2 regions of the Oerskovia sp. Root918 genome follow, and region 2 is predicted to be linked to the other one. Evidence: predicted binding sites of a transcription regulator. Region 2 holds the regulator's gene; the other holds the start of a gene.
The links. The regulator Rex, encoded in region 2, represses fermentation and respiration genes when NADH is low (regulators of the CRP and FNR family bind a similar motif). The targets are predictions, from matches to a motif close to CTTGTGAANNNNTTCACAAG.

Region 1 (7,608 bases), on a different contig from region 2:
CCACGCCTACTTCGCGGGTCTGGTCGCGCGGGTCCAGGAGGTCTTCGAGGAGACCGGCCTGCCCGACGACGTCGCTCACGACCGCGCGTACGCGGCGGTCGCGATCGTCCAGGGCGGGTACGTGCTCGCGCGCGCCCTCGACGACCCGGCGGCCCTGACCGCAGCGGTCGAGGGATTCGTGACGATGCTCGAACCGGCGCTCGAGACCGGCACCGCGGTGACCCGATGAGCGACCGGTCGCAGGACCTCGCAGGAGCGGGACCCGGCCAGGCCCGGACGGCCGGTCGGACCGAGGGCCCCGGGGGCGCGGGCGGCAGCACCGAACCCGCGCCTGCGACCTTCCGCGAGCGACTGCGCGCCCTGCCGACGTTCGGCCCCGGGCTGCCGACGCTCGACCCGGCCACGGCGCCGCCGGACCCCACGACGCTGTTCCTGGAGTGGATCGGGCAGGCGATCGACGCCGGGGTGCCGCTCCCCCACGCCATGACGTTGTCCACCGCGGGGGCCTCAGGCCGGGTGACGGCGCGCACCGTGATCCTCAAGGACGTCGACACGTCGGGATGGTGGTTCGCGACCAGCTCGTCGAGCCCCAAGGGCCACGACCTCGCGGAGAACCCGAACGCCGCCCTCACGTTCCTGTGGCCCGCGCTCGGGCGTCAGGTCAGGATCGTCGGGCCCGCGCTCCCGGCCGACGCCTCGACGAGCGCGGCGGACTTCCTCGCCCGCTCGGACGGTTCGCGTGCCGCAGCCCTCGTGGGCCACCAGAGCGAGGACCTCACGTCGCGGCAGGAGTACTGGGACGCCTTCGCGGGCACGCTCGCGGCGGTGCAGGAGGACCCCACGGTCCTCGCACCCGCCTGGACCGCGTACGCGCTGGCGCCCACGTCGGTCGAGTTCTGGCAGGCGTCGGACGACCGCGGACAGACCCGGCTGCGCTACCGCGCGGCCGGACACCACTGGGAGAAGGGGCTGCTCTGGCCATGACAGGGACCACGCAGGACACGACCGCACCGCACGCCGTCGACACGGCTCGCACGGGCCCGCTCGACGCCCCACCGGCAACGGGCCGCGAGGACCTCCCGGCCGTCCGGCGTGACGCGGCAGCCGCGCTGCGCGCGCTCATCGAGGCCGCCCACGACCTCGACGACGACTCGCTCGGGTCCCCGAGCTCCCTCGACGGGTGGACGGTCGGGCACGTGCTGTCGCACGTGGCGATGGTCGGCGAGGCGCTCGCCCGGCAGGCCGAGCTCGCCGCTCAGGGCGAGACCGCCGAGGTCTACGAGGGCGGGGCAGAGGGGCGCGCGGCGGGCATCGAGGCGGGCGCGCACCGCACCCGGGACGAGCACGTCGACGCGCTCACCGCGGCAGGCGCGAGGCTCGAGGCCGCGTGGTCCCTCACGGACAGCACGGGGTGGGACGCCCCGGTGACCTACCGCGAGGGGACCGTCGCCGACGTCCTCGACTGCTGGTGGCGCGAGGCCCGTATCCACGCGACCGACCTCGGCGAGGTCAGCGCCGCCCTGCGCCTCACGCCGTCGCAGACGTGGGAGCTCGCGTTCACGGACCACCTGCTCGACTTCCTGAGCCCGCGCCTACCCGGCCCGGTGGTCACGGTGCGCCACGAGGACGGGGCGCGCTCCGTCGTCGGGCCAGAAGGGGTATGGCCCGCCGTCGAGAACACGAGCACCGACGACGGCCTCACGACCGTGGCCGGCAGCGCGGCGGACGTCGCCGCGTGGCTCGCGGGACGCGCGACGGCCACCGACCCGACGGCGCACCGGCACGGCGAGACCGTCGACCTTCCGGCGCTCGGTCCGTGGCCGTCGGGCGTCCCCGTCCGGCGCTAGGTGCGACTCACGCCCGGACCAGGACCGTCCCGTCCTCGACCGCGACCTCGAAGGTCCGCAGCGACTCGGGCTCCTTGCCGCTCGGGTCGAGGCACTCGCCCGTCGTCAGGTCCCACACCTGCTTGTACATGGGGGACGTGATGGTCGGTGTCTCGCCCACCGAGCCCACGATCCCGCGCGAGAGCACGTTCGCCCCCGAGTACGGGTCACGCTGCTGGACCGCGAGCACGCGGTCGTCGGCCAGGCGGTAGACCGCGACCTGGGTCCCCTCGACGAGCGCAGCGACACCGCGCTCGGGGACGAGCCGCTCGAAGGGGCAGACCGTGGTCCATGCCGTCGCGCTCACTTGCGAACCTCCACCGTGCGGGCGATCACCGGGTTGTTGTCCGAGGGCTCGCCCGGGCGGGCCGGGCGCACCTGCCCGCGCACGCCCACGTAGGCGAGGTCGGGGTCGTGCTGGTCGGGGGCGTTGACGAACGACACGAACCGCGACAGGCGGTCCGGGTCGTCGAGGGTCTGGGCCCACTCGTCGACGTACGACTCGACGTGCTGCGCGATCTCGGCCTCGAGGTCGGCAGCGATGCCGAGCGAGTCCTCGACCAGGACCTTGCGCAGCTCGACGATCCCGCCCGGGAAGTCCGCGACCCAGGGAGCCGTGCGCTGCAACCGGTCCGCGGTCCGCACGTAGTACGCGAGGAACCGGTCGATCACGGCCACGAGCCGTTCGTCGTCGAGGTCCTCCGCGAGGAGCTCGGCATGCCGCGGGGTGAAGCCGCCGTTGCCGCCCACGTACACGTTCCAGCCCTTCTCGGTCGCGATCACCCCCACGTCCTTGCCGCGGGCCTCGGCGCACTCGCGTGCACACCCCGAGACGCCGACCTTGAACTTGTGCGGCGAGCGCAGCCCGCGGTACCGCAGCTCGAGGCGGACGGCCATGCCCACCGAGTCCTGGACCCCGAACCGACACCACGAGGAACCGACGCACGACTTCACTGCTCGCAGCGACTTGCCGTACGCCTGGCCCGACTCCATGCCGGCGTCGACCAGGCGGCGCCAGATCTCGGGGAGCTGGTCGATCCGCGCCCCGAACAGCCCGATGCGCTGGGCTCCCGTGACGCGCGTGTAGAGCCCGAAGTCCTTCGCGACCTGCCCGATCACGATGAGGTTCTCGGGCGTGATCTCCCCGGCCGGGACGCGCGGCACCACCGAGTAGGTGCCGTCCTTCTGCAGGTTGGCGAGCGCCCGGTCGTTGGTGTCCTGGAGCGCGGCCTGCTCCCCGTCGAGGATGTACCCGCCCCACAGCGACGCGAGGATCGAGGCCACGACGGGCTTGCAGACCACGCAGCCGCGACCCGTGCCGTGCGCCGCGACGATCTGGGTGAAGGTCCGCAACCCGTCCTGGCGCACGAGGGCGAACAGCTCGGCGCGCGACATCGAGAAGTGCTCGCACATGGCCTTCGACACCATCACGCCGCTCGCCTCGAGCGCGGTGTTGACGATCTTGGTGAGCACCGGCACGCACGACCCGCACACCGTCCCGGCCTTGGTGCAGGCCTTGACCTCGCCCACGCTCGTGCAGCCGTGCTCGGTCACCGCCCCCCGGACCGTCCCGGCCGTGACGTTCGCGCACGAGCAGACCACGACGTCGTCGGGCAGGTCGCCCCCGAGCGCGGGCACCCCGCCCTCCGGGGCGAGGAACGCCGACGGGTCCGCGCCCAGCGAGCGCCCCAGCATGGGGCGCAGCGACGCGTACAGCGCCGCGTCCCCCACGAAGACCCCGCCGAGCAGCGTGCGCGCGTCGTCCGAGACGACGAGCTTGCGATACGTGCGGGCGACGGGGTCCGCGAACGTGACCTCGAGCGCTCCGGGCGTCAGCCCGAACACGTCGCCGAAGCTCGCAGCCTCGATGTCCACGCCCTTGAGCTTGGTCCCCTCGGGGGCCGGGGAGTACGTGGCACTGCCGCCCAGCAGCCGGTCCACCACGACGTCGGCCATGGCGTTGCCGGGCGCGACCAGGCCCACGCACTGGTCCTCGAACGACGCGCACTCGCCCGCGGCCCACACGGTCGGGTCCGAGGTGTGGCACGCCGCACCCACGACGACGCCGCCGCGCTCGCCGATCGCCAGGCCCGCCTCGCGCGCCACGCGGTCACGCGGGCGGATGCCCGTCGAGAAGATCACGACGTCGGCCGGGATGCGCGACCCGTCGGAGAGGTCCATGGTCCCCACGGCACCGTCGCCCGCGGCCGTGAGCCCCGTCGCGCCCGTCGACGTCCGCACGTCGATTCCGCGGTCCGTCACGAGCACGCGCAGCGCCTCGCCGCCCGCGTCGTCGAGCTGGACGCTCATGAGCCGGTCGGCGAACTCCACGACGGTCGCGGACGTGCCGAGCCCCTGGAGCGCGGCTGCGGCCTCGAGCCCCAGCACGCCTCCCCCGACCACGACGCCGTGCAGCGTGCGCCCCAGCCGCTCGGTGCGCAGCTCGACGTACTCGCGCAGCGCCTGGACGTCGGCCATGGTCCGGTAGCTGAAGACCCCCGGCAGATCGGTGCCCTCGGTCCGCGGCGTCCACGCCCACGAGCCGGTCGCCAGGACCAGGTGGTCGTACGCGAGGACCCGGCCCGACCGTGTGGTGACGGTCTGCGCCTCGCGGTCCACGGCCGCGACCGCGTCGCCCGTGACCAGCTCGGTGCGCGGGTCCTCCCAGACGGCAGGGTCCATCGTGAGGTCGTCGGCCGAGCGGCCGCCGAAGAACTCGGACAGGTGGACGCGGTCGTAGGGGGCACGGTCCTCGTCGCCGACGACGGACACCCGCCACTCCCCCTCGGGCGAGCATGCGATCATCTGGCTCACGAATCGGTGGGCGACCATGCCGGCGCCGACCACCACGACGCGACCGGGGGTGGGAGTGCTCATCTGGGGGGCCTCACAGGACGTTGGGGTGTGACGTGGAGCGACGTGACGAGTCGAGGCCGACCGGGGCGGGATCGGTCTCGCGCACCATCCTCGTCCATAGATACGAGGGATCCTGGTCAAAACTGCTGATCAGCGCGTCGTGAGGACCTTCGAGGGGCTGTCGAGGGACCTTGGTCCCGAGAAAGTGTGACCCACGACCGTGACGGACCGCACACCATGTGCACTCCTTCACAAGCGTAAAATCGAGCGCGTGGCGACTAAGAAGACAACGGGTCAGAACACCATCGACGTAGCCCTCATCGGCGGCGGCATCATGAGTGCGACCCTCGGCGCCCTCCTGAAGCTCCTCGAGCCCTCGTGGACCATCAAGGTCTTCGAGCGCCTCGACGCGGTAGCCCAGGAGTCCTCCAACCCGTGGAACAACGCTGGCACCGGCCACGCCGCGCTCTGCGAGCTGAACTACACCCCCGAGAAGGCCGACGGCACCGTCGAGATCTCCAAGGCGGTCGCGATCAACGAGCAGTTCGAGGTGTCGCGCGAGTTCTGGCACCACCTGCTCACCGGCGGCCACCTGCCCGAGCCCGCGAGCTTCATCAGCCACACCCCGCACATGACGTTCGTGCGCGGCGCGGCCAACGTGGACTACCTCAAGCGCCGCTTCACCGCGCTGAGCGCCCACCCGCTGTTCAGCGAGATGGAGTTCACCGACGACCCCGCGGTCATCGCGCAGTGGGCCCCTCTCCTGGTCCTCGACCGGGACAGCGACGAGGCCGTCGCGGCGACCCGCGCGACGAGCGGCACCGACGTCGACTTCGGCGCCCTGACCTCCCAGCTCTTCGCCTACCTCACGGCCAACGGCGTCGAGCTGAACCTCCAGCACGAGGTCAACCGGCTCAAGAAGCGCAAGGACGGCACCTGGGACGTCACCGTCAAGGACGTGTCCTGGAACGCCAAGGCCGCCCCGCGCACCGTCAACGCGCGCTTCGTGTTCGTCGGTGCGGGCGGTGGCGCGCTGCCGCTCCTGCAGAAGGCGGGCATCAAGGAGGCCAAGGGCTACGGCGGCTTCCCCATCAGCGGTGAGTTCCTGCGGACGGACGACCCGGAGCTCGTCGCGCAGCACCAGGCCAAGGTCTACGGCAAGGCCGACGTCGGCTCGCCGCCCATGTCCGTCCCGCACCTCGACACCCGCGTGGTCGACGGCAAGACGTACCTGATGTTCGGCCCGTACGCCGGGTTCAGCCCCAAGTACCTCAAGAAGGGCTCGCTGCTGGACCTGTTCACCTCGCTGCGGACCCACAACATCGGGTCGATGCTCGGTGCGGGCCTCAAGAACATCGACCTCACCCAGTACCTGGTGGGCCAGCTCCTCGCGAGCCCCGAGTCCAAGTTCACGGCGCTCCAGGGCTTCATGCCCACCGCGCACCCCAAGGACTGGGAGAAGATCACCGCGGGCCAGCGCGTCCAGGTCATCAAGAAGGACCCGAAGAAGGGCGGCGTGCTCGAGTTCGGCACCGAGGTCATCGCGGCCGCAGACGGCTCGATCGCCGGCCTCCTGGGCGCCTCGCCGGGCGCCTCGACCGCGGTCCCCGCGATGATCGACCTGCTCGAGCGCTGCTTCCCGCAGCAGTTCGCCGCCTGGCGTCCCGAGCTCGCGACCATGATCCCGAGCCTCGGCCAGGCCCAGTGGGAGGCGACCGAGCTCGACTCGCTCTCCGCTGCCGCCGGCCCCTCGGAGGAGGCGGTCGGCGCCCGCTGACCCCGCACCGCTGAACGCACCGACGCCCCGGTCTCCGCACGGAGACCGGGGCGTCGTGCTGTGCCGGGCGACGTCGGATCTGGACGCTCACGCCCAGGTCAGGACTACTGCTTCGCCTCCGCGAGCACCTCGTCGACCGCGTCCCAGAAGTCGACGCGGGCCTGGTGCGTGGCGGCCGGAGTCGCCCCGGTCTCGTCGAGGCCGAGCGGCAGGTAGGGCGCGACCGCGAGGAAGTGCCCGGCTTCCTTCTGCTCGACCGTCGTGACCAGCTCCTGGTCGTCGAAGCGCGGCCTCACGTCCCGCAGGCGGCCGCATGCGTCCCACTGCGGGTCGGCCGTCCCGCAGGCCAGCACGACCGGGCCCTCGATCGCCTCGACCGGCACCTGGGTCTCGGGCGGTGTGCCGACCACGCTGCTCGGCGCGCACGGCAGTCCCGTCCCGTCGAGCGTCCAGGCCGACACCCTCCAGTTCGGGTAGCCGCAGTACAGGCTGCCCGCACCGGTCGGTGCGAACGCGCCATGGATCTCGTCGGGGTGGTTGGCCGCCAACCACAGGGCCATCTCCCCACCTCGCGAGACGCCGAACGTGAAGACCCGGTCGGTGTCGACCCCTGGCTGCTCACGCAACCAGGCGAGCCCGGTGAGGAAGGTCTCGACCGGCACCTCCGCGAGCTCGGTCGGCTGCCCAGGGCTCTTGAAGTAGCTGATCGCCAGCGCCGGGTACCCGAGCCCTGCGAGCCAGGTGGCGTCGGCTCGGGCGTTCCCGAGCCCGCCCTCCGACCCGCTGAACACGAGCACGGCCGGCGACGCTTCGTCAGCCGAGAGCCCGGCCGGCACAGCGTATGCGGCCACCATGGCGTCGTCGGTCACGGGGCGGACCTCGACGTCCGCCCCGTAACCCGTCCGCTCGACGACCGTCTCGGCGAGAGGCTCGCCGTCGGCGCTCAACGACAGGGTCACCGAGTGGTCCGCGCGCCCTGCCTCGATAGCGAGGCTGCTACCCGTCATGGACCAGAACGGCCCCATCGCGTCGACCGTCGTCCACGACCCCGCGGTCGGGGCGGTCGTCGTGAGGTCGACCCGACCGTCC
Region 2 (7,608 bases):
ATCGAGGGGTAGGGCACCTCGAACGTGCGCTCGAACGCGAGCGCGGCGCCCGCGTCGTCGGTGCTGTTGATCCCGAGCAGGCGCACCCCCTGGTCCGCGCGGTCGTTCGCGAGCGCGACCAGGTCCGGCGCCTCGGCCCGGCACGGCGCGCACGACGCGTACCAGGTGTTGAGCACGACGACGTCGCCGGCCCACTCGCTCGTGTCGATCGCGTTGCCCTCGAAGTCCGTGCCGGTCAGGACGACGGGGTCGTCACGGTCCGACACGTCCCACGTCTTGACCGAGCCGTCGCCCGAGACGTAGCCCTGACCCACGACGTCGTCGGGGCTCGTGGCGCCCGACTCCTGGGCGCAGCCCGTGAGGACCAGGCCGAGCGAGACGATCGCGACGGGGACGAGAGCAGGACGACCGGCGGTGCGATGCCCGGGTGCGGGCGCGCGACCGTGCCGGGCACGGAAGGGGTGGATCATGGCAGCACTGTCTCCCACCTGCCTGGGCACAACCTGAGAAACCCCTGGTGGGTCACGCTCCGGAGACCTTCGCGGCCCCCGGCAGCAGGTCCGCGACCGGCTCGGTGTAGTGGATCCCGACGAGGCGGTCGCCGTCGAAGCGCAACGAGGTGAGGGACGCGAGCGAGCACTGACGGTTGCGCGGGTCGTGCCACAGCCGCTTGCCCTCGAACGCCAGGCGCGAGATCCAGATGGGGAGCTGGTGGCTCACGAGCACGACCTCGCGCCCCTCGGCCTGCGCACGGGCGTCGTGGATCGCGGCGTGCATGCGCGCGACCTGCTCCTTGTAGGGCTCGCCCCAGGACGGGCGCAGCGGGTTCCAGAGGTAGGGCCAGTGCCCGGGGTGGCGCAGCGAGCCGTCGCCCACGCCGAACTTCATCCCCTCGAAGTGGTTGCCCGCCTCGATGAGCCGCTCGTCGGTCCCGAGCGGCAGGCCGAAGGCCTCGGCGACGGGCGTCGCGGTCTCCTGCGCGCGCTGGAGCGGGGACGCGATGACCAGGGCGACGTCGAAGGGCTCGTGCGCGCCGTCGTCGGGCAGTGCGGGTGCGCCTTCCGCGGGCTTGCCCGACAGGTGCCCCGCGACGCGACGCGCCATGGTGTGCCCGAGCTCGGAGAGGTGGTACCCGGGGATTCGCCCGTAGAGGATGCCGTCCGGGTTGAAGACTTCACCGTGACGCATGAGGTGGACCGTGGTTGCAACCATGCCGACCAGTCTCCCAAAGATCTGGCGCGCGCGGTGCACGTGCCCGGGGTGCTCCGGGCCACACCGCGCCGCCCGGCGCGCCCGGCCATACCTACTGCTCGCGCGGCTCCGCGACCCGGCACGCCTCGGCGACGGCTTCCATGGCCTCGCCGAGGTTGCGCAGCTGCGCCGGGGTCAGGACGTCGACCAGGTAGCGACGGACCGCGGTCACGTGGCCCGGGGCCGACGCGACGAGCTCGGCGTACCCCGCCTCCGTCATGACGCAGTTCACACCCCGTCCGTCGCCCACGCTCGCGGCGCGACGCACGAGCCCGCGCTGCTCCATGCGGTGGACCGTGTGGGTCACGCGGCTGCGGGAGCGGGCCAGGCCGTCGGCCAGCGCGGACATGCGCAGGGTGTGGTCGGTCGCCTCGGACAGGCGGACCAGGAGCTCGTACTCGCCGAGGGTCAGGCTCGAGAGGTCCTCGTGCTCCCTGCTGAGGGCTTCGACGAACCGCGCAGAGCCGTCGAGGAACGAGCGCCAGTAGCGCTGCTGGTCGTCGTCGAGCCAGGAGGTGTCGTGCACCGCGGTGGCGTGCTGGTCCTGCTGAGCCGTCATCTCTTCCTTCATCCGTCACGCCCCCTCCGTGTGAACAACGGCCCCATTCTCCCATCGTCGGGGGTGGTGGCCGGTCCAGGGAGAACTCGTGCCCTCCTCGGGGAATAGAGGGCGGTGGGCTTGCGTTGATGCGTTCGTATGAAGTTGAATCTTCAACTAATGGCACGTCGACGGCGCGCCTGACGCAACGCAACTCGACCTCTCAGGAGACACCCATGGCCACGAACCTTCCCTCCGGACTGACCGCAGGCACCTACGCGATCGACCCCTCGCACTCGCAGGCGACCTTCACGGTCCGCCACGCAGGCATCTCCAAGGTCCGCGGCTCGCTCGCGATCGCCGACGGCAACATCACCATCGGTGACGACGTCGAGTCCTCCAACGTGGTCGCCGCGATCGACGCCAAGTCGGTCAACACGGGTGACGCGGGCCGCGACGGCCACCTCCAGTCGGCCGACTTCTGGGACGCCGAGAAGAACCCGACCTGGAACTTCGTCTCGACCGCCGTCGAGGCCGACGACGACGACTTCGTCATCGCGGGCGACCTGACCATCAACGGCGTGACCAAGCCGGTCAAGCTCGAGACCGAGTTCACGGGCACCGCCGTCGACGCCTACGGCAACTCGCGCGCCGGGTTCGAGGCCGAGACCGAGATCTCCCGCAAGGAGTTCGGCCTGACCTGGAACGTGGCCCTCGAGGCCGGTGGCGTGCTCGTCGGCGACAAGATCAAGATCGCGCTCGACCTCTCGGCGATCAAGCAGGCCTGAGCCTCTCGCCCCCGACCGGCCCCCGCGTCCTGACGCGGCCCGGTACGCCAGGAGCCGGCGACCCGTGACGGGTCGCCGGCTCCTGTGCTGTCCGGGCGAGGTGCGCACGAGGCCCGACGGCGGGACGCGCCACCGCGGTCGGGCCCGGTGCGGGTGCCCTAGGCCCCGGCGCCCTCGTCGTCCTCGTCCGGACCGGGCTCGCCCGGGGGACGGTTCGCGAGTGCTCGCGCCTGCGCGTGGAAGGCCAGGATCTGCAGCTCGCTGCCCACGTCGACCGAGCGCACGATCACGTCGTCGGGCAGCTGGAGGGCGCGCGGCGCGAAGTTGAGGATCTCGCGGACCCCGGCCTCGACGACCCGCTCGGCGACGTCCTGCGCGACGTGCGCGGGCGTGGCCAGGACGACGATCGTGACGTTCTCGCGAGCGATGACCTCCTCGAGCGCGTCGACGTGCTCGACCACGAGGCCCGCCGCCTCGGTGCCCACGACCGACGGTGACGCGTCGAGCAGGGCCGCGACCTCGAAGCCACGGGTCCCGTAGCCCGAGTAGTTCGCGAGCGCGTGGCCCAGGCTACCGATACCGATGATCGCGATCCGGTGCTCGTCGGTCACGCCCAGCGCCGACGTGATGTAGGTCGCGAGCGAGTCCACCACGTACCCCACGCCGCGCGTCCCGTACGACCCGAGGAACGACAGGTCCTTGCGGAGCTGTGCGGAACCGACCCCGGCCAGCTCGGCGAGCTCGGTCGACGAGGTGGTCTCCACCCCGCGCCCCTCCAGGTCGCGCAACGCCCGCAGATAGGCGGGCAGACGTGTCACCGTCGCGCCAGGAATGCCGGTGTCCCCCAGGGTCTCTGCCACTCGTACCACCCATACCTCGTCATGTCGTCGTCGTTGACGACCTCCCTGTGCTGCTTTCTCGGATCATCTCAGGCTCTGGCCCCGAACGCGGAACGTCAGCCGCTGACGCGCCGCCGGGCGAGCGCCTTGGCGAGCCGTGCGCCGTCGACCTGCCAGAACCCTTGCTGGACCCCGTCCACGGTCACGACCGGGACGTAGTCCCCGTACTCGGACGCGAGCGCACCGGTCGGGTCGTCGTCCACGTCGACCTCGGTCCACGTGACCCGCTGCTCGGCGCACACCGCCTCGACGATCTCGCGAGCCGTGTCGCACAGGTGGCACCCGTCGCGCCCGTAGAGCACGACGCGCGGGGGCAGGGGAGGCACGGCTCGGGGAGGGGCGGCCGGGCCGAGCGCCTCGGACCCTGCCTCGGGTCCTGCGGCTCGTCCTGCGGCGTGTCCGGCGGCAGGTTCTGCGGTGCTCACTCCCCCAGCCTACGCATCCCGGACAGAAGGTCCGTCCGGGTGCCCGGCGTCCTGAGGCGCGCGGGTCGTCGGCGGGGGTCGGTGGGCGCCGATAGAGTGGACGGCATGCCGACGTCTGCACCTGGGTCCACCCATCCGACGGCGGCCTTCTTCGACGTCGACAACACCATCATCCGGGGCGCCAGCTCGTTCCACCTGGCCCGGGCGCTGTACCAGCGCGGCTTCTTCTCCACCCCGGACCTCGTGACGTTCGCGTTCCACCAGGCCCGGTACCTCCTGCTCGGGGAGAACAAGCGCCAGATCGACCAGGTCCGCTCCCGGGCCCTCGACCTCATCGCCGGCCGCTCGGTCGCCGAGGTCGTCGCGATCGGCGAGGAGGTCTACGACCAGGTCCTCTCCCTGCGGATCTTCCCCGGGACCCAAAAGCTCCTCGACGAGCACATCGCGGCCGGTCACCAGGTGTGGCTCGTGTCCGCGACCCCTCTGGAGATCGGCCAGCTCATCGCCCGGCGGCTCGGGGCCACCGGGGCGCTCGGCACGGTCGCCGAGCACGAGGACGGTCTCTACACGGGCCGCCTCGTGGGCGACATGATGCACGGCCGGGCCAAGGCCGCGGGCGTGCGCGAGCTCGCCGAGCGCCACGGGATCGACCTCTCGGCCTCCTACGCCTACGGCGACTCGCTCAACGACGTCACCATGATGCAGGCCGTGGGCCACCCGTGCGCGATCAACCCGGACACGCGGCTGCGCCGCCACGCCAAGGACGTCGGGTGGCCCATCCGCGAGTTCCGCGGCCGGCGCCGACGCGTCGCGAACCGGGGGCTCAAGACCGCGAGCTGGGCGGGGGCGGCCTGGGTCCTCGGGCTCGTCATGCGCTCGATCCGGCGCTCGCTCAAGGGCCGCACCGGCCTCTGACCTGCCGCTCCCCGGGCCGCCGACGAGCCGGACTCACCGACCAGCCGGCGCCCGCGACGATCCCGGGCATGCGAAGAGCCCGGCACCCCTGAGGGGTTCCGGGCTCCTGCGGCAACCGGCGCGCGAACGCGCCGCGCTGCTACTTCTTGTTACGACGCTGGTGGCGCGTCTTGCGAAGCAGCTTGCGGTGCTTCTTCTTGGCCATACGCTTGCGGCGCTTCTTGATGACGGAGCCCATGGGTCCTCACAATGCTGGATCGGTGTGCGATCGGGATCGCCCCGATCATGGTGGTCCACGGCTGATCGGGAACCGACCAACACGAGAAAAAGTCCGTCCCTTAGCCTACCTGCTCCCAGGCTGTCGCCAGAAATCGAGCGAGGGTGACGTCGTCGGGCGGGGGGCGGAACACCCTGGCGGGCGCTCGCCCGCCGCCCGGTTCCGGGGCTCCCCGAACCGCCTCAGTCGAAGTGCGCGTCCAGTCCCAGCAGGGGAAACACGGCCTTGCGCGTCGCGACGACCGCGCGGTCGACCTCGTCCTCGGGGTCGTAACCCCGCCCCCACGACGTGAACGCGACCTCGCCGTCCCCCATGAGCGCGGCGGTCTCGCGGTGGGCTACCGCGGTGATGTGGTCGCGCCACGCGACCGGCACGGGCGTGGACGGCGCCACGGGCGCGTGGACGACCTCCGCGACGACGTTGGACCACGCGAACGGGACGACCGACGTGACCGAGTAGCCCCCGCCGCCCAGGGCGACCCAGCGCCCCTCGGCGAGCTCGTGCGTCAGCTCGTGGATCCAGCGCACCGCCGTGCGCTGGGCGTCGATGCTCACGTCGAGGTCGCTCAACGGGTCGTGGCCGTGCGCGTCGCAGCCGTGCTGGGACACGATCACCTGCGGCCGGAACGCGCGCAGGACGGGCGGGACGACCGCGTCGACGGCCCGCAGCCAGCGCGAGCCGTCGGTCCGGCGCGGCAGGCCGAGGTTGACCGCGGTGCCCGACGCCGTGGCGCCGCCCGTGTCCGTCGCGTGGCCCGTGCCGGGGAACAGCGTCGCGCCGCTCTGGTGGACCGAGACCGTCAGGACGCGCGGGTCGTCCCAGAAGATCGACTCGACGCCGTCGCCGTGGTGCGCGTCGAGGTCGACGTACGCGACGCGCTCGGCGCCGTCGTCGAGGAGGCGCCGGACCGCCGCCGCGGCGTCGTTGTAGATGCAGAAGCCGGACGCTGCCCCGCGCTGGGCGTGGTGCATGCCGCCCGCGATGTTCACGGCGTGCAGCGCGTGCCCCGACCAGACCGCGCCCGCGGCCTCGTACGAGCCGGACAGGATGCGTGCCGCGGCCTCGTGCATCCCGGCGAAGACCGGGTCGTCCTCGGTGCCCAGCCCCAGCGCGGCGTTCTCCACCCCTTGCTCCGAGGCCGCGTGCACCGCGGCGACGTATGCCGGGTCGTGCACCAGGTCGAGCACCTCGTCGGTGGCGGGCGACGTCCCGACGACCTCGACCCCCGGGGCGTCGAGCAGACCCAGCGCGCGCACCAGGCGCATGGTCAGGTCCAGACGCGTCGGGGACATGGGGTGCCCGTGCCCGAAGTCGTACCCCAGCAGGTCCGGGCTCCACACGACCTGCGCGACGAACGGCACGGTGTCGGTTCCGGTCACGTGCGCTCCTCGGTCGGCGGTCCTCGTCCGGACGGCGGGTGCTCCGTCGCACGGCCCGTACCGCGGCACGCGTGGTGTCGGCGGCAGGCAGGAAACACGGTAGCGCCCGCACGGCCCGACGGCGCCACGCGGTTCAGCCGGTGGGCAGGGGCCGTCCTGTGGCAGAGTTGGGCGACACATCGGCACGCACGGCGACCGGACGACCCCGCAAGGGCCTCCCCCGCCACCCGTCCACCCGGACGAGGACGCACGGACAGCGAGACGGAGGACCGATGCCCCAGGGGGTTTCCGGGCGCTTCTTCGCAGGACGAGAGCTGGTCGACCGCCTCGCCCGCCACTCCCCGGCCCGCCTCGCGGTCACGGTCTTCGCGGCGGTGATCTCGCTCTTCACGCTGCTCCTCATGGCCCCCTGGGCCACGACGTCCGGGAAGTCGGCGCCGCTGATCGACGCGCTCTTCACCGCGACGTCGGCCGTGTGCGTCACGGGCCTCGTGGTCGTCCCGACGGGGACCTACTGGTCCACGTACGGGCAGGTCGTGATCCTCGTGGGCATCAAGATCGGTGGTCTGGGCGTCATGACGCTCGCCTCGATCCTCGGCATGGCCGTCTCGCGGCGCATCGGCCTGACGCAGAAGCTGCTCACGGCCTCGGAGACCAAGACGACCCGGCTCGGCGAGGTCGGTTCGCTCGTGCGCGTCGTCATCATCACCTCGACCAGCATCGAGCTGCTCATCGCGCTGCTGCTCCTGCCGCGCTTCATCGTGCTCGAGGAGACGTTCGGCGAGGCCGCCTGGCACGGCCTGTTCTACGGGATCTCGGCGTTCAACAACGCGGGCTTCATCCCCACGGCCGAGGGCCTGACGCCCTACGTGGGCGACTGGATGCTGCTCATGCCGATCATCATCGGCGTGTTCATCGGCTCGCTGGGCTTCCCCGTGATCCTCAACATCATGCGCAACCGGCGGCGCGCCTCGAAGTGGAACCTGCACACCAAGCTGACGCTCACCACGAGCGCGGTCCTGGTCGTGGTGGCCGTGGTCCTGTTCGCGGCGTTCGAGTGGACCAACGCCAAGACGCTCGGCCCGCTGAGCCTCAACGAGAAGATCCTCGCGTCGCTGTTCGCCGGGGTCATGCCA

Region 1: the regulator Rex is predicted to act here: its motif matches at 4,979-4,998, upstream of mqo (malate dehydrogenase (quinone)).

What each region holds. Positions count from the first base shown of each region.
Region 1 covers NZ_LMJG01000013.1:263,498-271,105, reverse strand. The annotation lists gene ASE27_RS12400 (TetR/AcrR family transcriptional regulator) at 1-229, shown strand, start outside; gene ASE27_RS12395 (pyridoxal 5'-phosphate synthase) at 226-984, shown strand; gene ASE27_RS12390 (maleylpyruvate isomerase family mycothiol-dependent enzyme) at 981-1,847, shown strand; gene nirD (nitrite reductase small subunit NirD) at 1,855-2,193, opposite strand; gene nirB (nitrite reductase large subunit NirB) at 2,190-4,763, opposite strand; gene mqo (malate dehydrogenase (quinone)) at 5,005-6,519, shown strand; gene ASE27_RS12370 (acyl-CoA thioesterase/bile acid-CoA:amino acid N-acyltransferase family protein) at 6,624-7,608, opposite strand, start outside.
Region 2 covers NZ_LMJG01000012.1:341,886-349,493, reverse strand. The annotation lists gene ASE27_RS10930 (TlpA disulfide reductase family protein) at 1-470, opposite strand, end outside; gene ASE27_RS10925 (histidine phosphatase family protein) at 523-1,212, opposite strand; gene ASE27_RS10920 (MarR family winged helix-turn-helix transcriptional regulator) at 1,304-1,810, opposite strand; gene ASE27_RS10915 (YceI family protein) at 2,026-2,577, shown strand; gene ASE27_RS10910 (redox-sensing transcriptional repressor Rex) at 2,736-3,437, opposite strand; gene ASE27_RS10905 (glutaredoxin family protein) at 3,533-3,901, opposite strand; gene ASE27_RS10900 (HAD family phosphatase) at 4,007-4,816, shown strand; gene ASE27_RS19800 (30S ribosomal protein bS22) at 4,956-5,054, opposite strand; gene ASE27_RS10895 (acetoin utilization protein AcuC) at 5,276-6,472, opposite strand; gene ASE27_RS10890 (TrkH family potassium uptake protein) at 6,745-7,608, shown strand, end outside.